Caballeronia sp. LZ062: one gene and its partner. The main gene of each other region encodes a partner of the protein of the gene in region 2 in a complex. Links are inferred from orthologs where the notes say so. Each region holds a gene or a part of one and is shown on either strand. Other genes may lie near its edges.

Region 1 (16,312 bases), 2.2 Mb from region 2 along the record:
GCGGGCATCTACCTGACCAATCGATACATCGCCGACTCCCGCGAAGAACATCCGGGCCGGCTCGACTGGCTCGGCTTCTTTCTCTCGGCGGGCGCGGGCGTGTTGCTGCTGCTCGGGCTTTCGCTCGTCGGCGGTGAACTGGTGCCGCAGAGCGTCGCCTTCGCGATGTGTGCGCTCGGCGCGCTGATGGTCGCGCTCTACTGCGTGTACGCGCGCCGTGCCGAGCGGCCGCTGCTCGACCTGCGCTTCTTTCGCGTGCCGACGTTTCAGGCGAGCGTCCTGGGCGGCTCGCTCTTTCGCATTGGCCTCGGTGCCGTGCCGTTCCTCTTGCCGCTCGCGTTGCAGGAAGGTCTCGGCATGACGGCGTTCAAGTCCGGCGCGATCACGTGTGCATCGGCGTTCGGCGGCATGTTCATGCGCTCGCTTGCATCGCGCGTGCTGCATCGATTCGGCTTCCGGCAGACGCTTCTCTTCAACGCGGCGCTCTCTGGCTTGGCGATTGCGGCATGCGGCACGTTCTTTCCCGGCACGCCGACTTGGGTGATCTGGACAGTCGTGCTGCTCGGCGGCTTCTTTCCGGCGCTGCAGTTCACGAGCCTCAATTCGCTCGCTTACGCGGAGATCGAAACGCGCGATGTCGGTCGGGCGACGAGTCTTGCCAGCTTCGTGCAGCAGGTGTCGCTCGGGCTTGGTGTCACGGTCGCGGGGATTACGCTTGATGTTTCGCAATATCTCAATGGTCACGCCAGCGTGCGGTGGTCGGACTTCTGGCCTGCTTTTGTTGTCGTTGGGTTGTTCTCGTTTTTCTCCATGCCGGTTACGGCTCGGTTGGCGCGGGATGCGGGCGTTGAGATTTCTCGCGGGACGCGGGGGTAAGGTTCTCTTTGTTTTTGCCTACCGGCGGTGTTTCTTGTGCTTCGCGCTTCCTTCCTGCTGCTCCTTCCGCGTCGTTGATCCTGCTCGTCGTGGAACTTAATTTCGTGTCGGTCGATTGGCGTTGCCCCTCCCCGGGGCGAGGGTCACTTTCTTTGCTGCTGCAAAGAAAGTAACCAAAGAAAGCAGCTTTTTTTGGCCCGAAGCAGCAAGAGACTTGTCACTTCGCAGACATGCGGTGGCGCTACTTGAATTGGCAGCCTTGAATCACTCTCCACGCCCGCTGAGCGCCACGTCCTCCGAGCCCCACGGCTCGACAAAACCATGCGCGCGGCTTTACGCTTCGCCTCCGGCAAGTGGTAGTCGGTAGCGCATTGATAAGTTCCTGCACGCACCGGTGCGCATCTAGCCCCCATGTCGCGCCCCAAAGTTTGGTTCATACACAGGGCCCACGCATGCAAACCCTGGGTGTTGAGGAGCCAAGGGGCTCGGAGGACGTGGCGCTCAGCGGGCGTGGAAGGTGATTCAGGGTTGGTTCAAACTGAGTGCCAATGTCGTTTTGCGGAGTGCTTCGTCATTTAGACCGCGGGCGAAAAAGCTGCTTTCTTTGGTTACTTTCTTTGCAGCAGCAAAGAAAGTGACCCCCGCCCCGGGGAGGGGCAACGCTAATAGACCGACGCGAATACAAGTTCCACGACAAAACAAGCCAACAAAAAAGCAAAAAGCCGGCACCGAGGACCACCTCAGCACCGGCCTTCGCCAAGAGCAAAACCCTATTCAGGCGCCAGCGAAAGAACTCACTGACATGCCTCACACTCGTCGAACCCCGGATCGCCCGGACGCATCATGCAGACGGGCCCGTCGGCTTCCGGCTCAGCAGCCGCCGCGACCGCAGGCGCTGCAGCAGCAGCATTGAAACCACCACCCACGCCGCCGGCAGCAGACGAAGCACCGCCCGACGACACACCGAAGCCACCGCCAGCACCGGAGCCGCCGTCACCCGACGGCACCGCGTTCAACGCGCCGTGCGCCACGGTCGACTTCTCGACGTGCGTCGCCGCCATCGTGCGGAGGTAATACGTCGTCTTGAGGCCGCGCAGCCACGCGAGCTTGTACACCTCGTCGAGCTTCTTGCCCGACGCGCCCCCCATGTAGATGTTCAGCGACTGCGCCTGGTCGATCCACTTCTGACGGCGCGACGCCGCTTCCACCAGCCACTTCGGATCGACTTCAAATGCCGTCGCATAGATCGCGCGCAGGTCGGCCGGAACGCGGTCGATGCGCGAGAGCGTGCCGTCGAAGTACTTCAGGTCCGACACCATCACTTCGTCCCACAGGCCGCGCGCCTTCAGATCACGCACGAGGTAGTCGTTGACCACCGTGAATTCGCCAGACAGATTCGACTTCACGTACAGGTTCTGGAACGTCGGCTCGATACACGCCGAGACGCCGATGATGTTCGAGATCGTCGCCGTCGGCGCAATCGCCACGCAGTTCGAGTTGCGCATGCCGTGCGTCGCGATGCGCGAACGCAGCGTCGACCAGTCCATCGACTCGGACGTGTCCACTTCCACGTAACCGCCGCGCGCTTCGGCCAAGAGCTTCACCGTGTCTTGCGGGAGGATGCCGCGATCCCACAACGAGCCGCGATAGCTCGAATAACGGCCGCGCTCTTCCGCCAGTTCCGTCGACGCGTAGTAAGCGTAGTAGCACACGGCTTCCATCGAACGATCCGCGAATTCCACCGCTTCCTGCGACGCATACGGCGTGCGCAGCAAGTGCAGGCAGTCCTGGAAGCCCATGATGCCCATACCCACCGGACGATGCTTCAGATTCGAATTGCGCGCCTTCGGCACCGCGTAGTAGTTGATGTCGATCACGTTGTCGAGCATGCGCATTGCAACGCTGATGGTGCGCTTCAACTTCGCGTGATCCAGCGCGAGCGTGCCGTCGGCCTGCTTCGTCAGGTGCGCGACGAGGTTCACCGAGCCGAGATTACACACGGCGATTTCCGTGTCGCTCGTATTCAGCGTGATTTCCGTGCACAGGTTCGACGAATGCACGACGCCCACGTGCTGCTGCGGCGAACGCACGTTGCACGGGTCCTTGAACGTGATCCACGGATGGCCCGTTTCGAACAGCATGCCGAGCATCTTGCGCCACAAGTGCTGCGCCGGAACCTTCTTGAAAAGCTTGATCTCGCCGCGCGCGGCTTTCTCTTCATAAGCGACGTACGCCTTCTCGAAGTCCGCGCCGAACAGATCATGCAGGTCCGGACACGTGGACGGCGAGAAGAGCGTCCACTCGCCGCCTTCCATCACGCGCTTCATGAACAGGTCGGGAATCCAGTTCGCCGTGTTCATGTCGTGCGTGCGGCGGCGGTCGTCGCCCGTGTTCTTGCGCAGTTCCAGGAATTCTTCGATGTCGAGGTGCCACGTCTCGAGGTACGCGCACACCGCGCCCTTGCGCTTGCCGCCCTGATTCACCGCGACGGCCGTGTCGTTCACCACCTTCAGGAACGGCACGACGCCTTGCGACTTGCCGTTCGTGCCCTTGATATGCGAACCGAGCGCGCGCACGCGCGTCCAGTCGTTGCCGAGGCCGCCCGCGAACTTCGAGAGCAGCGCGTTTTCCTTGAGCGCCTCGTAGATGCCGTCGAGGTCGTCGGCCACCGTCGTCAGATAGCACGACGAAAGCTGCGAGCGATGCGTGCCCGAGTTGAAGAGCGTCGGCGTCGAGGACATGAAGTCGAACGACGACAGCACGTTGTAGAACTCGATGGCGCGCGCTTCGCGGTCGATTTCGTTCAGCGACAGACCCATCGCGACGCGCATGAAGAACGCCTGCGGCAACTCGATGCGCGTGCCCTCGACGTGCAGGAAGTAGCGGTCGTACAGCGTTTGCAGGCCGAGGTAGCCGAACTGCAGGTCGCGGTTCGCGTCGAGCGCGGCGCCGAGACGCTTCAGGTCGAACTGCTGCAGCTTGTCGTCCAGCAGGCCGGCTTCCACGCCGCGCTTGATGAACTGCGGGAAGTACTCGGCGTAACGCTCGCCCATTTCGGCTTGCGTGACTTCGCCTTCGAGAATTTCGCGGCGGATCGTGTGCAACAGGATGCGCGCGGTGACCTGGCTGTACGCCGGGTCTTTCTCGATCATCGTGCGCGCGGCGAGAATGGCCGAGTCGTAGACCTGATTCATCGGCACGCCGTCGTACAGGTTCTTCACCGTTTCCGCGACGATCGGATCAGCCGAGACGGCATCGCCCAGATTCGCGCAGGCGGAGACAATCAGCGCCTTCAGCGCGTCGAGATCGAGCGGGCGCGTGATGCCGTTGTCCGTCACGTTGATGACGCCTTCATGCGTCTTCGCGTTCTGCGCGTGGCCGCGGTCCTGCTCGCGCTGCTGCGTGCGCTTCTCGCGATACAGCACGTAGGCGCGCGCCACGTTGTGCTCGCCACCGCGCATCAGCGCGAGTTCGACCTGATCCTGAATGTCTTCGATATGGAACGTGCCGCCGTGCGGACGGCTGCGCAACAGCGCGCGCACGACCGCCTGCGTGAGTTGCTCGACCTGCTCGCGCACGCGAGCGGACGCCGCGCCCTGGCCGCCGTTCACGGCGATGAACGCCTTCGTCACGGCGATCGCGATCTTGGACGGCTCGAACGACACCACGCTTCCGTTGCGACGGATGACCTTATAGTCGGCATACGTCGTGTTCGACGCGGGCGATTGCGCGCCCTGAACGTGCGACCCGCCAGCATGCTGTGCGGATGCGCCTTCGTAGGAAGTCGTGGCGTTGTCGGTGGTTTGCATGTGCAAAACTCCTGGTGTTCGAATGGTGCGGATGATCCGCGGATTTATCACTTATGCCGCGTGCGTCGCCTCATGAGACGCGCGTCGCGGTGTTTTGGCGGCAAGCCGGGCTGTGAAGACAGCAGGCCTTGAACACGAGTCGCGGCGATGGCGGCCCGCACTCTTATGGCGTCGCGTGCGGTGCCCGCGTTGGCGCGCGGTGTCGGTCGACGCAACTCGCGTTCACTTGCATGCTTCTTCACGGTGCTGCTTTGCTGGCGCTCGATGCGCGCCGGTTTCGTGACCGAGAACCGCCTGCGCACCGCCCCGAGCCAGCGAAACTTCTGATACGCCGGAAAGCCGGCGGCGCCGGCTTTTGGGAGCGGGCGCCGCCTCTACAACACAAGATATAGTGCAAAGTACGTCTTTCGGCACCAAGTATAGTGGAACTTGCCGTGGTCTCAAAAAGGTTTATTTGCTTCGGAAGCGGTCGGGCGGGGTTGACTTTTGCGGCGCCGAAGCGCGGCAAGGACTCCGGCGCGAAGCTGTTGCGTCGCAGCGAGAAAGAGCTTGTGCGGTGATCCGATGCTGCGGAAAGGGAATGGACGATGCCGGGATCGCGCGGCGCGGCCAGTCGCAGAACGCGACCGGCCGCGTCCTGCGGCCGGGCGCGATGTCGGAGTGGCCGGCGGCGGCGTCGATTCGGTATCGCGTATCGCGTATCGCGTATCGCGTATCGCGTCATGATGATTCGCGCGAGCGCGGCGAGCGCCGGCGTCCTCGTGTCGCGACCGCTGGGACGCGCCGCCTGACGCCGGGGCGCTCAACGCAGCGCAACGCTGTCTCCCAACGCCTATTGATTCCCACGTGGGCATATGTATGCGTCGATGATCGCATCACGCGCAGGCGGCGCAATCACCTAGCGTCGCGACCGCTGGTACGCCCTGCCTGACGCCGAGGCGCTCAACGCAGCGCAACGCTGTCCCGCAACGACTATTGGTTCACACCTGGGCGTATGCACGCGTCGATGGTCGCACCGCGTGCAGCCAGCGCAATCACCTAGCGTCGCGACCACTCGGACGCGCCGCATGACGGCGCGCGTGCTCCGCGCAGCAGAACTGCTGTCCCGCCGCGACTATCGATTCGCTGGTCGGCGTATGCACGCCGCACTGCGCGCATCGGACGAGCGGATCGGCGAGTTGCGGCGGATCGCGGCGGGCCGCGCCGTTGCGGGCGCCCGCGCCGCCCGCTGCCGTGGAAGCGCCGTTCGACGTCGAACGCGTTCCCGCGTGACCACGCTCATTGGCGCGGCGCAGCTTCTTGAGCAGCCATTGCGTCACGAAGAAGAGGACGATAAGAAGCAGGAAATTTCGCATCGACTTGAGAAATGAGGACCGCGTTCAGACGACCGCGCGATGCAGCAGCACTTCGAACACGAAGCGGCTGCCGACATACGCGAGCAGCAGCGCCACGAACGAAGCCAGCACCCAGCGCAGCGCCGCGCGCCCGCGCCAGCCGGAGATGCGGCGCGCGGTGAGCAGCGCGCCGAACATCAGCCAGGAGAGGATAGCGAAGACGGTCTTGTGATCGAGACGCAAGGCGCGATCGACCAGTTGCTCGTTGAATGCGATGCCGGAGATCAGCGTGAGTGTCAGCAACACGAAACCGGCGCCGATCAGCCGGAACAGCAGCTTTTCGAGCGTGAGCAGCGGCGGCAAGGTGTCGAGCCAGCTTGCGAGCCAGCCGTTGTTGCCGGTGTGACGCATCGCGAGGCCGCGCATGCGCTGAAGGCGTCGTTCGAGCATCAGCATCAGCACGGCATGCAGCGCGGCAATCGCAAAGAGGCCATACGCGATGTTCGCGATCAGAAAATGCAGCTTGAACATCGGCGCGGCGGAGTACGACAGCACGCGCACGCCGCCGAACGCGAGCGGCAAGAGCGACGCGACGCACGCAAGCGGCAGCACGAGCAGACGCAGGCCGTCGAGCGGAAAGAAGAAGCTCTCGATCCAGTAGATGCCCGCGCCGAGCCAGAACATGGCGGACAAGGCGAACGCGAAGCCGAAGATCATCGCGTTCTGCGGGAAGATGGTCATGTGCAGCAGCACGCCGTGCACGAGCAACGCTATTAATAATAGAGCGCGCCCTACGCCGCTCATGCCCGACGCCTTCGATGGACTCGCCGGCGCGGTCCCGATACCCGATGGCACGCCCGCCAGCACCGGCTCCACGGCCGTATGACGATGCGCGCGCCAGCCCGCCACGGCCAGTCCGCCGTAGAGAAACGCAGTGAGGGCATACAGTACAATATCCATGTTCGAAGTTTACACTAGGCCCCGAAGCCGCGACGTCTTCCCCCTTGCGCCGAAGTAGGGCGCATCGCCGCGAAACCGCCTGCGCGTCGCCGGAAACCAGGGCCGCACTCTCACATTCCCATGCTCGACAACCTCACTCAACGGATGGCGCGCGTCGTCAAGACGCTGCGCGGCGAGGCCCGGCTCACCGAGGCCAACACGCAGGAGATGCTGCGCGAAGTGCGCCTCGCGCTGCTCGAAGCCGACGTGGCGCTGCCCGTCGTGCGCGAGTTCATCGCCAAGGTGAAGGAAAAGGCGCTCGGCGAGGAAGTGCTTTCGAGCCTGTCGCCGGGTCAGGCGCTCGTCGGCGTCGTGCAGCGCGAATTGACCGCCGTGATCGGCGGCGACTACGAGGGCAAGGCCGCCGAGCTGAACCTCGCGGTCACGCCGCCCGCCGTTATTCTCATGGCAGGCTTGCAGGGCGCGGGTAAAACCACGACCACCGGCAAGCTCGCGAAGATCCTGCGCGAGAAGCAGAAGAAAAAGGTGCTGACGGTTTCCGTCGACGTGTACCGCCCCGCCGCTATTCGCCAGTTGCAAACGGTGACCGAACAGGTCGGCGCGGACTTCTTCCCGTCGCAGCCAGATCAGAAGCCCGCGGACATCGCGCGCGCGGCGATCGATTGGGCGAAGCGCCATTATCACGATGTCGTGATCGTCGATACGGCCGGTCGCCTCGGCATCGACGAAGCGATGATGAAGGAGATCAGCGAGCTGCACGCGCTGCTCAAGCCCGCTGAAACGCTCTTCGTCGTCGACGCGATGCTCGGCCAGGACGCCGTGAACACCGCGAAGGCGTTCAACGACGCGCTGCCGCTCACGGGCGTCGTGCTCACGAAGCTCGACGGCGATTCGCGCGGCGGCGCGGCGCTTTCGGTGCGGCACGTCACCGGCAAGCCGATCAAGTTCGTCGGCGTCGCCGAAAAGCTCGACGGCCTCGAAGTCTTCCACCCGGATCGCATGGCGAACCGGATTCTCGGCATGGGCGACATTCTCGCGCTCGTCGAGGAAGCGCAACGCGGCGTCGATACGCAAGCGGCGCAGAAGCTCGCCGACAAGGTCAAGAAAGGCGGCGACTTCGACCTGAACGACTTCAAGGCGCAACTCTCGCAGATGAAGAAGATGGGCGGGCTGTCGTCGCTGATGGACAAGCTGCCCGCGCAGTTCCAACAGGCGGCGCAAGGCGCGGACATGAACAACGCCGAGAAGCAGATGCGCCGCATGGAGGGCATCATCAATTCGATGACGCTTCAGGAGCGCGCGAAGCCCGAACTGATCAAGGCGGCACGCAAGCGCCGCATCGCCGCGGGCGCGGGCGTGCACGTGCAGGAAGTCAACCGCATGCTGAATCAGTACGAGCAGATGCGCGGCATGATGAAGAAGCTCAAAGGCGGCAACCTGCAAAAGATGATGCGCGGCATGAAGGGCATGATGCCGGGAATGCGCTGATTCGCCGCATTCCGAACCCGCGTTTCCTGCGCCCGACGCGAAACGAACGCGGGTTTATCATATGGCGCACGCCGCCGTTTTTTTCCACACTGAGTCGTCGTCTTTCCCGCCTGCCTCTATGAATCGCGAAGAAGCTCTCCACATTTTCAGCCACTCCGAAGAGATCGTCAGCGCCGATCAGGTCGACGCGTCGATCAAACGCATGGCTGCGGACATCAAGGCCGCGACGCAGGACGACTTCCCGTTGCTGCTCTCCGTCATGGGCGGCGCGGCCGTGTTCACCGGCATGCTGCTGCCGCACCTCGATTTCCCGCTCGAATTCGACTACATCCATCTGACGCGCTATCGCAACGCGATCAAGGGCGGCAGCGAAATGCAGTGGCGCGTGGCGCCGGCCGAATCGGTGAAGGATCGCGTGGTGCTCGTGCTCGACGACATTCTCGACGAGGGCGAAACGATGGCCGCCATCCGCGACCGCATCATGGCGATGGGCGCGAAGCAGTTTCTGTCGGCGGTGCTGTGCGAGAAGCTCATCCCGAAAGCGAAGCCGCTGCGCCCGGATTTCTGCGGCTTCGAAGTGCCGGACCGTTACGTGTTCGGCTGCGGGATGGACGCGAAGGGTTACTGGCGGAATCTGCCGACTATCCGGGCGTTGACGGAAGGGGCGTGAGCGATTGCACGCGCGACGAAAAAGAAAAAGCGGCCTCGGCCGCTTTTTTCACAACTGATGCACGAAAGCGCGTATCCCCGTGAGAATCATCTCGACGGAAATTGCGACAAGCACGAGTCCCATCAAGCGCTCGAACGCCGTGACCGCGCGCTCGCCGAGCCATTGCTGAATCTTCTCCGCGAGAATCAGCACGATCGCGCAGACGACCATCGTGACGGTCAGCGCGCCGATCCATTCGAACATCTTGCCCGGCGCCTGCGATGTCAGCAGCATCACCGTCGCAAGCGCGGACGGGCCGGCGAGCGCCGGGATCGCGAGCGGCACGATCAACGGTTCGCCGCCGCGCGTATCGCCGCCCATCGGGCCATCCGGATGCGGGAAGATCATCCGAAGCGCGATCAGAAACAGCACGATTCCGCCGCCGATGCGCAGAGACACATCTGTGAGATTCATCGCCCGCAGGAAGCGGTCGCCGGCCAGCATGAAGACGAGCAGAATGCCGAACGCAATCGCCACTTCGCGCAGAATCACCACGCGGCGCCGCTCGATGGCGACACCGCGCAGCGCGTTGATGAAGATCGGAATGTTGCCGAGCGGATCGGTGATCAGCAGCAGAAGGATCGTCGCCGACAGGAAGTTGTACTGCATTTACTTCCCGAGCGCGGCCCGAATCTTCGCCGTCACGACGCCCGCCGCCTCTTCCACCGGCAGCAGCGAGGCTTCGGCATCACGCCGCGCCTGATATTCGAGCTTGCCTTCCTTCAGCCCGCGATCGCCGATCACAATGCGATGCGGCACGCCGATCAGCTCCCAATCCGCGAACATCACGCCAGGGCGCTCGCCGCGATCGTCGAGAATCACGTCGATGCCCGCGTCCTGCAGCGTCGCGTACAGCTTGTCGGCCTGTTCACGCACGGCGTCGCTGCGGTCGTAGCCCATCGGGCAGATCACGACTTCGAACGGCGCGATCGCTTCCGGCCAAATGATGCCCTTGTCATCGAAATTCTGTTCGATAGCCGCGCCCAGCACCCGCGTCACGCCGATGCCGTAGCAGCCCATCTGCATCGGCGCGGGCTTGCCGTTTTCGTCGAGGAACGTCGCGCCCATCGAATCCGAATACTTCGTGCCAAGCTGGAACACGTGCCCCACTTCAATGCCGCGGCAGATTTCCAGCGTGCCACGGCCATCCGGCGAGGGATCGCCCGCGACGACATTACGGATATCTGCGACTTCCGGCTCCGGCAGATCGCGGCCCCAGTTCACGCCGGTGGTGTGGTAGTCGACCTCGTTCGAGCCGACCACAAAATCGCTCATGTTCGCGACCGTGCGATCCGCGAACACGCGCACCGGCTTCTTCGTGGCGATAGGACCGAGATAGCCCGGCGGCGTGCCGAACCATTCGACGATCTCGGCTTCCGTCGCAAAGCGGTAGCCTTTCAAGCCCGGCAGCTTGCTCACCTTGATGTCGTTCAGCGAATGATCGCCGCGCAGCATCAAGAGCCAAATGGTCGGCTCGGCGCCTTCGTTGTCGGTCGCGAGAATGATCGACTTGATGGTGCGTTCGAGCGGGATGTTCAGCAAGTGCGCGACGGCTTCGCACTTGGCCGCGCCGGGCGTCGGCGTCTTCTTCATCTCCTCGGCGGGCGCGGCGCGCTCGGCGATCAGCGGCAATGCGTCCGCCGCTTCCACGTTCGCCGCGAAGTCGGATGTCGGGCAATACGCGATATCGTCTTCGCCCGTTTCCGCGATGACGTGAAATTCGTGCGATCCGCTGCCGCCGATCGAGCCGTTGTCCGCCGCCACCGCGCGGAACTCCAGCCCGATGCGCGTGAAGATGCGCACGTAGGCGTCGTACATTTTCTTGTACGACTCGGCGAGGCCCGCCGTGTCCTTATCGAAGGAATAGGCGTCCTTCATGATGAACTCGCGGCCGCGCATGACGCCGAAGCGCGGTCGAATCTCGTCGCGGAACTTCGTCTGGATCTGATAGAAGTTGACCGGCAGCTGGCGATAGCTCTTGATCTCGCGCCGCGCGATGTCCGTGACCACTTCCTCGTGCGTCGGTCCGACGACGAAATCGCGCTCGTGACGGTCTTTGATGCGCAGCAGTTCCGGGCCGTACTGTTCCCAGCGTCCCGATTCCTGCCACAACTCGGCCGGCTGCACGGCCGGCATGAGCAGTTCGAGCGCGCCCGCCCGGTTCATCTCTTCACGCACGATGGCTTCGACCTTGCGGATGGAGCGCAGGCCGATCGGCATGTAATCGTAGATACCGCCCGCGACGCGGCGGATCATACCGGCGCGCATCATCAGCTTGTGGCTGACGATCTCGGCGTCGGCGGGAGCTTCCTTCAGGGTGCCGATGAAGAAACGGGATGCTTTCATTCAGAAATTTTCCAAAAGCGGCGCGCGCCCACGAAACCATGTGGTTGAAGGCTGGCGAAACGGGTGAACAACGAAACGGTCGACGGCTCTGCACGAGGCCACAACGAGACGCTCGCGCGCCGCTTGTGGCCGACCGCCCTGCACGAAGCCGGAAAAGAAGATTCTGCCGACTTCCGCGTTGCCTGGCAAAGTTTCCTTGCGTGAAGGCGCACCGCGAGCCCCGAAATTGGGGCTCCGACACGGGTTCGAACGGATGCGCCGGGGCCGTTATCTGTTTATAATCAAAGCAATTTTAAAGGATTCGAAGGTGGTTGTATGCTGGATCGTGAAGGCTTTCGCCCGAACGTCGGCATCATCCTCTTGAACGCGCGCAACGAAGTGTTTTGGGGCAAGCGGCTGCGTGAACATTCCTGGCAGTTTCCGCAAGGGGGCATCAAGTACGGCGAGACCCCCGTGCAAGCAATGTATCGGGAGTTACACGAAGAAACCGGCCTGCTTCCTGAGCACGTGAAAGTTGTCGGTCGCACGCGCGACTGGCTGCGTTATGAGGTGCCGGATAAGTTCATCAAGCGCGAAGTGCGCGGTCATTATCGCGGTCAGAAACAGATTTGGTTTCTGCTGCGCATGGTCGGGCGCGACTGCGACATTTGCCTGCGCGCGACGGACCATCCGGAATTCGATGCCTGGCGCTGGAACGAATACTGGGTGCCGCTGGACGCGGTCATCGAGTTCAAGCGCGACGTTTATCAACTGGCTCTCACCGAGCTTTCCCGCTTTTTGCGGCGAACCAATACTCGTGGCGAACGCGGTGAGCGCGCCGCGCATCATGGGCCGCGTTATCCGCGCGTCATTCAGACCATGACGATCGAGACACCTGCCGTAACCGCCGCCGGCGCCGCGGTTCAGGCAGAATGTACGGTCAGCGAAGAAGTGCGGATCATCGCGCGGCGGTCATCGTGCGACTGAAATCGCGTTCGGTTTTGCAATCGAGCGCGGCGGTTCTTCGTTCAATCTGACACTCGGCATGTTGGTAAGCCCGGCGCAGCGAGCACTGCTCGACGCGCCGGGCGTTTCGCCGTCCGCGCATCCGTTATTCGGGAACATCGAATTGAAAGTCATCGTCTCATCCGCGGTACTCGTCGCCATGCTCGCCGCGCTCGCCGGCTGTTCCAGTTCCAAAGGCCCGTCCAATCAGGACGACGGCGTGTTCACCTATCTGCTCGACCGCAAGACGGAATGGGTCGAGAACAAAGTCGATACGCTGCCGCCGTTGCCGCAGGCGGCGAACCTGCTTCCGTTCAATGTTTCGGAGAACACACCGCTGACGTTCGCGGTCGACAAGAGTTCGCTCTCCGTCGGGAATGACGGCGTCGTGCGCTACGTCGTCGTTGCGACGAGCCCGAGCGGCGCGCGCAACGTCAACTACGAAGGCATTCGCTGCGACACGTATGAATGGCGCCGCTACGCGAGCATCAACGAGGACGGCACCGGCTGGGACCGCGGCGTCGCGTTCGACTTCCGGCGTATCGAAAACGGCGAACTGAACGCGTATCAGGCCGCGCTGTATCAGGACTACTTCTGCACGAGCAAACTGCCTGTCGGCAACGCGAAGCAGATCGTCAACAACATCCAGTACGAGCGCACGCAACGGTCCATCAACCTGCGTTAATTGCCGGCTCGCACAGCAAAAAGCCCGCTGACCTTCCGGTTCAGCGGGCTTTGTTCATTCGGCGGTGAACGTGTCTCAGACCAGCACCAGATTGTCGCGATGGATGAGTTCCGGCTCCAGCATGTAACCGAGCACGGCTTCGATCTCCGCGCTCGGCCGCCGATGAATCAGCCGCGCCTCTGCACTGCTGTAATTCGTGATGCCGCGCGCAACTTCCTGGCCGCTGTCATTGACGCACGCGATCACTTCGCCGCGACCGAACGCGCCCTTCACATCCACCACGCCGATCGGCAGCAAGCTCTTGCCGTCGGCGGTGAGCTTCTGCACGGCGCCATCGTCGATCACGACGTGACCGCGCACCTGCAAGTGATCCGCCATCCACTGCTTGCGCGCGGCCATGCGTGCGGTGCGCGCGATCAACTGCGTGCCGATTAGCTCGCCCGATGCAAGGCGCGTGAGGACGTCGGCCTCGCGGCCGCTCGCGATCACCGTGTTGGCGCCGCTGTGCGCGGCGCGCTTGGCCGCGAGAATCTTGGTGAGCATGCCGCCGCGGCCGAGGCTCGATCCCGCGCCGCCGGCCATTGCTTCGAGTTCGGGCGTGCCGGCATCGGCCTGTTCGACGAGCGTCGCGTTCGGGTCCTTGCGCGGATCGGCGGTGAAGAGGCCGCGCTGGTCCGTGAGAATGACGAGCGCGTCGCCTTCGATCAGATTCGCGACGAGCGCGCCGAGCGTGTCGTTGTCGCCGAACTTGATTTCGTCGGTAATGACGGTGTCGTTCTCGTTGATGACCGGCACCGCGCCCAGACGCAGCAGCGTGAGCAGCGTGGAGCGCGCGTTGAGATAACGCTCGCGGTCGGCGAGATCGGCGTGGGTGAGCAGGATCTGCGCGGTGCGGATGCCGTGCGCGCCGAAGCTGCTCTCGTAGACTTGCGCGAGGCCCATTTGCCCGACGGCGGCGGCAGCCTGCAATTCGTCGATTTCACGCGGCCGCTTAGTCCAGCCGAGCCGGTGAATGCCTTCGGCGATGGCGCCCGAACTGACGAGCACCACTTCCTTGCCCTCTTCGCGCAGCGCCGCGATCTGCGACGCCCACCGGGCGATGGCCGCGTGATCCAGTCCGCGCCCGTCGTTGGTGACGAGGCTGGACCCCACTTTCACTACGATTCGCTTCGCAGCGGCAATGACCGAACGCATCGTGCGCTTCTCTCCTCGGTGTCGCGACCCGCGATGACGGGCGGCGTCGTTATTCGTCTTCGTCGTCTGCCTGGTTTCCGGCGATGTCATCGCGGAAACGCACGTCGGCCGCGAGATCTTCCGCTTCCGCCGCACGCGACGCGTCCGAGTGCGTCGAGATGTAGTCGTAAATGGCGTAGACGAGCGCCTCGCAGCCCTGGCCCGTGAGCGCCGAAATCTCGTACACCGGGCCGTCCCACTCGAAGCGTTCGAGGAAGTCCTTCACGCGGGCCGCGCGCTCGTCTTCCGGCACCATGTCGAGCTTGTTCAGCACGAGCCAGCGCGGTTTTTCGTAGAGCGACTCGTCGTACTTGCGCAATTCGTTGACGATGGCTTTCGCTTCCGCCACGGGATCGACGTTTTCATCGAACGGAGCAAGGTCCACGAGATGCAGCAGCACGCCCGTGCGCTGCAAATGGCGCAGGAAGCGGTGGCCGAGGCCGGCGCCTTCCGCCGCGCCTTCGATCAGCCCGGGAATATCCGCGATCACGAAGCTCTTGCTCGGCCCGACGCGCACGACGCCGAGATTCGGCGCGAGCGTGGTGAACGGATAATCCGCGATCTTCGGTCGCGCGTTCGAGACGGAGGCAATGAACGTCGATTTGCCCGCGTTCGGCATGCCGAGCAGGCCGACGTCCGCGAGAACCTTCAGTTCGAGCTTGAGCATGCGGCGCTCGCCCGGCTTGCCGTCGGTCTTCTGACGCGGCGCGCGGTTCGTGCTCGACTTAAAGTGCAGATTGCCGAGACCGCCCGCGCCGCCTTGCGCGATCAGCACTTGTTGATTGTGCTCGGTCAGGTCCGCGATGATCTCGCCCGTTTCCTGATCCGAAATAATGGTCCCGACCGGCATGCGCAGCGTGATGTCGTCACCGCCTTTGCCGTAGCAGTCCGAACCGCGACCGTTTTCGCCGTTGCGCGCCTGGTGCTTCTTCGCGAACCGGTAGTCGATCAGCGTGTTGATGTTGCGGTCCGCGACCGCGTAGACGCTGCCGCCGCGCCCGCCGTCGCCGCCGTCCGGCCCGCCGAACGGGACGAACTTTTCGCGGCGCATCGACGCGCTGCCATCTCCCCCGTCGCCGGCGATGACTTCGATCCTCGCTTCGTCAATGAACTTCATGCGTTGCTCCGTCCCGTGTTTCAGCGCGATGACTGCCGCGAGACCCAACTCGCTCAGTCGACACGCTATTTTGCCGTGACCGGCGCGTGCCGGGCACTCATATGCTTCGATTCTGTGGGCGCGATTTTCCGGCGCGCCAATGAAAAAGGCCCCGCGAACTTCGCGGGGCCTTTTTTGCGGTCCTGAAGCCCGTGCAGTGAACCTTACGCTGCTGCCGGGACGACGACGACCGTGTGCTTCTTCGCTGCGCCCTTCGTCGTGAACTGGACGTGGCCGTCCGTCAGCGCGAACAAGGTGTGATCCTTGCCGATGCCGACGTTTTCACCCGGGTGCATGCGCGTGCCGCGCTGGCGAACGATGATGCCGCCTGCGTTGATTGCCTGGCCGCCGTAAACCTTCACGCCGAGGCGCTTCGATTCCGAATCGCGGCCGTTGCGGGAAGACCCGCCTGCTTTTTTGTGTGCCATTTGCTATAGCTCCTTGACCGTTGCGCGACGCTTAAGCGTTGATCGCGTCGATGCGCAGTTCGGTGTAGTTCTGGCGATGGCCAGCGTGCTTTTGGTAGTGCTTCCGGCGACGCATCTTGAAGATGGTCACTTTCTTGTGACGACCTTGCGACACGACGGTAGCCTTGACGGAAGCCCCACTGACCAGCGGCGTACCGAACTGAATCGATTCGCCTTCGCCTACTGCGAGAACCTGGTCGAGCGTGATTTCAGCGTCAATGTCTGCCGGTATCTGTTCTACTTTCAATTTTTCGCCAACGGCAAC
Region 2 (7,663 bases):
TTACCACAGGCGGCTCCCGCACAAGCGCATCAGGCCGCGCCTGATAAAATACGCGGCTTACCTCTTCCTGCGCGGGCCATCGCGCGGCGTTCTTCAGGGAGCGCGCCGGGCCGTCGAATGACGCGCGCATCATCGTCCGAGATCATGTTCAGCTTCTTCAAACGATTCAAAAAGCCGGCTGACGCGCCGCTCGACCCATCCGCCGAGAACACGCCCGAAGCTGCCGAGGACGAAGAAGCGTCCCCGCCCGTCATCGAGGCGGAACTGGAGCGCGAGCCCGCGGTCGATGCCGCGATTCCGGCCGACGCGCCGACCGCGGAGCCGGTTTCCGAACCGCCGGAAGCACCTCAAGCGCCCGAAGCGCCCGCGCAGCCCGCAGCGAGCGACGAAACGAAGCCCTATTGGCAAGGCCGCACGCAATCACAGTGGGTGCGCGCGCCCGAAACCGACGAAGCGAGCGAGGAAGTGCTGCCGCCGCCCGAACCCGACGCCGCCGCGAAGAAGTCGTGGCTGTCGCGGCTGAGGAGCGGTCTCTCGAAGACGAGCTCCAGCCTCACGGGCATTTTCGTCGGCGCGAAGATCGACGAAGACCTGTACGAAGAACTGGAAACTGCGCTGCTCATGTCCGACGCGGGCGTGGACGCCACCGAATTCCTGCTCGAATCGCTGCGCGAGACAGTGCGCGCCGAGCGGCTCGCGGACGCCGCGCAGGTGAAGGCCGCATTGCGCACGTTGCTCGTCGATTTGCTGCGCCCGCTCGAAAAGTCGCTGATGCTCGGCCGCGCGCAGCCGCTCGTGATGATGATCGCGGGCGTGAACGGTGTCGGCAAGACGACGAGCATCGGCAAGCTGGCGAAGCACTTGCAGAGCTTCAATCAGTCGGTGCTGCTCGCCGCCGGCGACACGTTCCGCGCCGCCGCCCGCGAACAACTCACCGTCTGGGGCGAGCGCAACAACGTGACGGTGATCGCGCAGGAAAGCGGCGATGCCGCCGCCGTGATTTTCGACGCAGTGGGCGCCGCCCGCGCTCGCAAGATCGACGTGATGATGGCCGACACCGCCGGCCGCCTGCCGACGCAGTTGCACTTGATGGAAGAGCTGCGCAAGGTGCGCCGCGTGATCGCGAAGGCCATGCCGGACGCGCCTCACGAAGTGCTGCTCGTGATCGACGCGAACACGGGTCAGAACGCGCTCGCGCAAGTGAAGGCGTTCGACGACGCGCTCGGCTTGACCGGTCTCATCGTGACGAAGCTAGACGGTACCGCGAAAGGCGGCATTCTCGCCGCTATCGCGCGGCAGCGGCCGATTCCGGTGTACTTCATCGGCGTCGGCGAGAAAGTCGAGGACTTGCAGCCGTTCAAGGCGGAAGAGTTCGCCGACGCGTTGCTTGGTTGAGTTCTGCGAAAAAAGGGCGTCCGCGAGGCGCCCTTTCTCTTTGCGGCTTCAACGCGAAAACACCAGCGCCGCAGCAATCCACCACATGACACACCCGACAATCACGTCGAGCACGCGCCACGACACGTCTTTCTCGAACCACGGCTCCAGGAGACGCGCGCCATAGCCAAGCGCCGTGAACCAGACGATCGACGAACACATCGCGCCCGCCGCGAACCACGCATTGCCCGGCCACGCATGCCGCGCGCCGATGCCGCCCAAGAGCACGACCGTATCGAGATAAACGTGCGGATTCAGCAGCGACAACGCGACCACGGTGGACGCCGCAGCGAGCGCCGTCTGCGAATCGCCGTCCGATGCGTTCAGATGCCCCGGACCACGCCACGCCGCGACGAACGCACGCAAGCCATAAAGGAACAGGAAGACCGCGCCGGCCCAACGAATCACGTCGAGCAGAAACGGCGCGCGCGCGATCAGCGCGCCCATCCCGCCGACACCGAGCGCGATCAACATGACGTCGATGAACGCGCAGATCGCCACGACGATGCCCACGTGCCGCCGCTTCAGCCCCTGGCGCAGCACGAACGCATTCTGCGCGCCGATCGCGACGATCAGACTCGCCCCTAATCCGGCACCCGACAAGTAACTCGACAGGGCTCCCGCAGAGACCGCCGCCGTCATTCGGCGTCCGGCTGCTGCGCGGGGGCGGCGCGCATGAAGCCGTCGATCTGGTTCGCGAAATCGGCAATGCGCTCGATGGTCGGGTAAGGCGCGAGGTCGATGCCGAAGCGCCGCGCATTGAACACCTGCGGCACGATGCAAAGGTCGGCGATGGTCGGCGTGTCGCCGAACGTCAGCTTGCCGACGCGCGAATCCGTCGCGAGCCGCTTTTCGAGCGACTCGAAGCCCGTTTCCACCCAATGCCGGTACCACGCGTCCTTCGCCTCGTCCGGCACTTTCACCTGATGCTTGAGGTACTTCAGCACGCGCAGGTTATCCAGCGGATGGATCTCGCACGCGACCTGCAACGCCACCGAGCGGACGAACGCGCGGTCCGACGCGCCGCGCGGCAAAAGCGGCGGCTCGGGATGCGTCTCGTCGAGATACTCGATGATGGCGAGCGATTGCGTGAGCACGTCGCCGTCGACGACGAGCGTCGGCACGATGCCGTCCGGATTGAGCGCGCGGTATTCCGGCTTCAGTTGCGCGCCGCCATCGCGCAGCAAATGGACGCCCTCGTACTCGTAGTCGAGTCCCTTCAGATTCAGCGCGATGCGCACGCGATACGCGGCCGAGCTTCGGAAATAGCTGTAGAGCTTCATCGTCCGCGCGCCGCCTCAGACCACGCGCACGGAGAATTCACCGATGCCGTCCACGCCGCCCTTGAGCAGATCACCCTTCACGACCGCGCCGACGCCTTCGGGCGTGCCGGTGAAGATGAGATCGCCGGGGAAAAGCTCGAAAAGCGTCGAGAGATAGGCTACCGTCTCGCCGACCGACCAGATCAGCTGCGAGATGTCGGACCGCTGCTTCTCCTCACCGTTGACGGTGAGCCAGATCGCGCTCTTTTCCAGATGCCCGACTTTCGACACCGGATGAATCGGGCCGAGCGGCGCGGAATGATCGAAGCCCTTGGCCGTGTCCCACGGGCGGCCGAGCTTCTTCGCCTCGGCTTGCAGGTCGCGACGCGTCATGTCGAGGCCGAGCGCATAGCCGTACACGTAGTCGAGGCCTTTATCGGCGGGAATGTCCTTGCCTTGCTTGCCGATGGCCGCGACGAGTTCCATTTCGAAGTGCAGGTTCTTGGTCTGCGACGGATACGGCATTTCGCCCGTCGCGCCCGGCGCGACGTACAACACGGCGTCGGCGGGCTTGCTGAAGAAAAACGGCGGCTCGCGATCGGGGTCGTGGCCCATTTCCCGCGCGTGCGCTTCGTAGTTGCGTCCGACGCAGTAGATGCGGCGCACGGGAAACTGATCGTTCGAACCCGCGACCGGCACGGCGGTCGCCGGCGCCGGGGGAAACACGTAAGTCATCCCGCTCTCCTGTTTGATGTTATTCGAACGCCGGCGCATACACGCTCGCAGCCGGAATCGCAAAAAGCGAGTGTAACGTGCCTGCGCGAATCGTGGCGAGCCTTGTCCGGCGCGGGCGCGCGAGCTTTCGGCTGCCCTGCTGCGATCCTTCGAATCGCCACCGGATGAGATCGGACGCCTGTGCCCGAACTTGCAAGCGGCGCTTAAATGCGATACTGAATGTCATTACCGCATCTCAACCCGCGACGGCGCCGCTCAGGACCACGGAAATGAACGCCCGCTTTGCGCACGCTTCCGATGACCGACACTCCACCTTCTTCTTTCCCCTGCGCGCGCTATATCAAGGAAATCGGGCGCGGCCCGAACGGCGCGCGTGCGCTGTCGCGTGACGACACCTATTCGCTCTACGAAGCCATGCTCGATGGCCGGGTCTCCGACGTCGAACTGGGCGCGGTGCTGCTCGCGTATCGCGTGAAGGGCGAGACGGCGGCCGAACTCGCCGCGATGCTGGCGGCGGCGCATCGTTCGTTCGAGCCGCTGCACGTGCAGGAAGGCCGCGAGCACGCACGCCCCGTTTCGATTCCGAGCTACAACGGCGCGCGCAAGCAGCCGAACCTCACGCCGCTGCTCGCGCTCCTGCTCGCGCGGGAAGGCGTGCCGGTGCTGGTGCATGGCGTCGTCGACGATCCGGGGCGCGTGACCAGCGCCGCGATCTTCGCCGAAGTGGGCATTCCGCACGCCGCGTCGCACGATGAGATCGAGGACAGTCTCGCCTCCCGCCGCCTCGCGTTCGCGCCGGTGACGGCTCTCGCGCCGAAGCTCGCGCGGCTGCTGGACCTTCGACGCGTGATGGGCGTGCGCAATTCGACGCACACGCTCGTCAAGATTCTGCAGCCGTTCGCGGAGCCGGGCTTGCGGCTCGTCAACTACACGCATCCGGAGTATCGCGACAGCCTCACCGCGCTTTTCACCGAGCATCCGGATGCCGCGCAAGGCGGCGCGCTGCTCGCGCGCGGCACCGAAGGCGAAGCGGTCGCGGATACGCGCCGCCAGGTGCAGATCGACTGGTTCCACGACGGCCACGCCGAGACGCTCGTCGCGCCTGAGCGTTCGCAGGCGGACGCGCCCGCCGTCGAACTGCCCGAATCGCTCGATGCCGCCACAACCGCGCGCTGGATCGAAGACGTGATGCGGGGCGACGTGCCGGTGCCGCCCGCCATCGCGCGTCAGGTGGAACTGATCGCAGACGTGGTGCGCCGGCCGGTATAGCGCCGCAATCGGAAAATCCGCATTTGACACTTTCTTCAACGCTGGTTTAAAGTAGGCCAATGCGTTTCACCCAATTCTCCTCCCTCCGAATTATTTCGGGCCGCCTAGCGCGGCCCCTATCGCTACGTCTAGCGTAAGTCGCCAGACGTAGCGGCGCGCGTCGCCAGGCGCGTGTTCCCGCCAGCCGTTCCCGCAGTTCTTTTCCTTACCACCTTGTAGTCGTCAGTTTTTCGTTCGCGCATCCCGCGAATCGAAAACGCGAGGGTCACATGCACGCTGCTTCGCGCACGTTCACGTTGGTCGCAGGCGTCACCGTCGCCGGTGCGCAATGGGATCGCGCGCGCAGTTCCGCTTCGCGTGCTTCATGTGAATCGCGCCGCAGCCGGCCAGCCGCCGGCGTCGGCCGCTCTCGCAGGCGCTACGCTCCTGAAAGAGATCGACGATCATGATGCCGAACCCCGCCGAGAAATATCGCCCGTTCCCGCAAGTCCGTCTGCACGGCCGACGCTGGCCGAATCGCACGATCGAGAAAGCGCCCATCTGGATGAGCACCGATCTGCGCGACGGCAACCAGTCGCTGATCGAGCCGATGAGCATCGCAGCGAAGCTCGAATTCTTCGAGATGCTGGTCGCGACGGGTTTCAAGGAAATCGAGGTGGGGTTCCCGTCGGCGTCGCAGACCGACTTCGACTTCGTGCGCAAGCTGATCGACGAAAAGCGCATTCCCGACGACGTCACCATCGAAGTGCTGGTGCAGTCGCGGCGCGAACTGATCGAGCGCACGTTCGAAGCGGTCGAGGGCGCGAGCAAGGTCATCGTGCATCTCTACAACGCGATCGCGCCGTCGTTTCGCCGGATCGTGTTCAATCAGTCGAAGGAAGAAGTGAAGGCGCTCGCCGTGGAAGGCACACGCATCATCAAGGAATGCGCGGCGGCGCGGCCGGCAACGCACTGGACCTACCAGTACTCGCCCGAGACGTTCAGCATGACGGAGCTGTCGTTCGCGCGCGAAGTATGCGATGCGGTCGCGCAAGTGTGGCGTCCGACGCCCGATCACAAGATGATCGTCAATCTGCCCGCGACGGTCGAATGCGCGACACCCAACGTGTTCGCCGACCAGATCGAGTGGATGGACCGCAACCTGGGCTTTCGCGACAGCATCGTGCTCTCGGTGCATCCGCACAACGACCGCGGCACGGCGGTGGCCGCTGCCGAACTCGCGCTGCTGGCGGGCGCGGACCGCATCGAAGGCTGTCTCTTCGGCAACGGCGAGCGCACGGGCAACGTCGATCTCGTCACGCTCGCGCTGAATCTGTACACGCAGGGCATCGATCCCGGCCTCGACTTCTCGGATATCGACGCGGTGCGCCGCGTGGTGGAGCGCTGCAATCAGCTTCCGGTGCATCCGCGCCATCCTTACGCGGGCGACCTCGTGTTCACCGCGTTTTCCGGGTCGCATCAGGACGCCATCCGCAAAGGCTTCGCGCAGCGCGTGCCGGGCACGCCGTGGGAAGTGCCGTATTTGCCCATCGATCCCGCCGACCTCGGCCGCAGCTACGACGCCGTGATTCGCGTGAACAGCCAGTCTGGCAAAGGCGGCGCCACGTATCTGCTCGAACGCGGGCTGGGCTTCACGCCGCCGCGCCGCGTGCAGATCGAATTCAGTCATGCAGTGCAGGCGGTCGCGGATGAATCCGGCGAGGAAATCAGCGGCGACGCGATCTGCGCGCTCTTCAAGCGCGAATATTTCGACGCGGGCGGGCCGGTGTCGCGCGTGGATGCGTCGGCGGTTTCCGTGCTCGGGCGAAGCATTGCGATACCGCCCGCTTCAAGCGCCGCGAGCGAGGAACATTACGCGCAGGCTGTCGCGTCGGGCATGGGCGTGGGCGCGAGCGTGAGCTGGTTCGAGTCGACGGTGACGGCCAACGGCGAGACTGCGGTCTTCGTGGGCTGCCGCGTCGCCGACGAACCGATGCGCTTCGGCGTCGCAGTGCATGTGAACCCCGCGCTCGCGGTCGTCGATGCAGTCGTGAGCGCGGTGAATCGCTCGAAGCAGATTGCGCGGCGGGTGCGCGAGGACGAAGCCGTGGAAGCCTGACGGCGCCGATGGCGACGCGCTATTCGAGCGCCACGCGCGTCGCCTGAAGCGCGAGCAGTTGCCACTGACCGCCGGTTTGCACGTGGACCGCCGTGTAGGCGATGGGAAAGAGCAGCGCGCCGTTCTTCGATTCCATCTCGATCAGCGCGCGGCCCGACACGAGACACGTCTCGGGACCGGCGGAGACCACGTCCTGCGTCTGAATCTCGATCTGACGATAGCGGCGGCGCCCGGCGGTAATCGCGTCGATGAACTGACGCTTCGTCTCGCGCTTGCCGTTGGTGTGGACATAGCTGACGTTCTCGGCCAGCAGCGTCTCGAGCGCCGCGGCGTCGCTCTCGACCATCGCCCGGAAGCGGTCGCGTTCGAGGCCGCGGATGGCCTCAAGAGTCTTTGCCGGCATCTGTCGGTTCCCCTTGCGCCGGGGAACCGATGCACCGGCGCCCCGTCAGAAGTTGTATTGCAGATATAGCTGGCTGAAATTTATACCAGGATTCGGCTCTTTGATACTCGCGTTCGAGAGATGCTGGAAGCGAAAACCGGCCTGATAGTTCTGCTTTGCGCCGAAGATTGCGCCCACGCCGACCATGTCGGCAAACTGGAATCCGCTGGACAGCGTGTAGTCTTCCGTGATGCGCGCGTGCGAGATGAGCCGGACGCCCACGCCCGCTTCCACGAACGGCCGGATATAGCCGGAGCTTTTCACGAACCGCAGCACCGGCGTGACGCCAAATTCCCAAACGTTCGGATTGACCGAGTTGCTTTCCTTCGTGTGCCAGTATGCGACGTGCCCCTCGCCGAGGAGCGTGAAGTGGAACCCGCCGATTTCCCACCACGTCAGGTTCGGGTCCCAGACGATGCCGAC

Evidence for each region.
Region 1: the proteins of ybiB (region 2) and cgtA are in contact, whole or in part, in a crystal structure (PDB 8BFT), measured with the Escherichia coli proteins. The link is inferred for Caballeronia sp. LZ062 from one-to-one orthologs.

What each region holds. Positions count from the first base shown.
Region 1 is NZ_JARTWB010000002.1:125,659-141,970, reverse strand. The notes cover bases 13,489-16,312. They hold cgtA (Obg family GTPase CgtA), read right to left. Parts: upstream 15,542-16,312; coding sequence 14,435-15,541; downstream 13,489-14,434. Other genes in these bases: rplU (50S ribosomal protein L21), read right to left, coding at 16,040-16,312; rpmA (50S ribosomal protein L27), read right to left, coding at 15,745-16,008; proB (glutamate 5-kinase), read right to left, coding at 13,489-14,385. In the rest of the region: P9239_RS06700 (MFS transporter), read left to right, coding at 1-876; P9239_RS06695 (ribonucleoside-diphosphate reductase subunit alpha), read right to left, coding at 1,671-4,685; P9239_RS06690 (PP0621 family protein), read right to left, coding at 5,720-6,040; P9239_RS06685 (cytochrome c biogenesis protein CcsA), read right to left, coding at 6,065-6,979; ffh (signal recognition particle protein), read left to right, coding at 7,100-8,467; P9239_RS06675 (hypoxanthine-guanine phosphoribosyltransferase), read left to right, coding at 8,586-9,137; P9239_RS06670 (MarC family protein), read right to left, coding at 9,186-9,785; P9239_RS06665 (proline--tRNA ligase), read right to left, coding at 9,786-11,522; P9239_RS06660 (hypothetical protein), read left to right, coding at 11,586-11,726; P9239_RS06655 (RNA pyrophosphohydrolase), read left to right, coding at 11,838-12,488; P9239_RS06650 (CNP1-like family protein), read left to right, coding at 12,667-13,191; more of proB, read right to left, coding at 13,267-13,488. UniProt on the Escherichia coli protein: An essential GTPase which binds GTP, GDP and possibly (p)ppGpp with moderate affinity, with high nucleotide exchange rates and a fairly low GTP hydrolysis rate.
Region 2 is NZ_JARTWB010000002.1:2,278,413-2,286,075, forward strand. What follows is about bases 2,903-5,714. They hold ybiB (DNA-binding protein YbiB), read left to right. Parts: upstream 2,903-3,728; coding sequence 3,729-4,700; downstream 4,701-5,714. Other genes in these bases: P9239_RS16670 (fumarylacetoacetate hydrolase family protein), read right to left, coding at 2,903-3,431; leuA (2-isopropylmalate synthase), read left to right, coding at 5,146-5,714. Outside these bases: signal recognition particle-docking protein FtsY, read left to right, coding at 145-1,395; P9239_RS16660 (LysE/ArgO family amino acid transporter), read right to left, coding at 1,444-2,076; maiA (maleylacetoacetate isomerase), read right to left, coding at 2,073-2,717; more of P9239_RS16670, read right to left, coding at 2,733-2,902; more of leuA, read left to right, coding at 5,715-6,798; P9239_RS16685 (nuclear transport factor 2 family protein), read right to left, coding at 6,818-7,201; P9239_RS16690 (acyloxyacyl hydrolase), read right to left, coding at 7,247-7,663.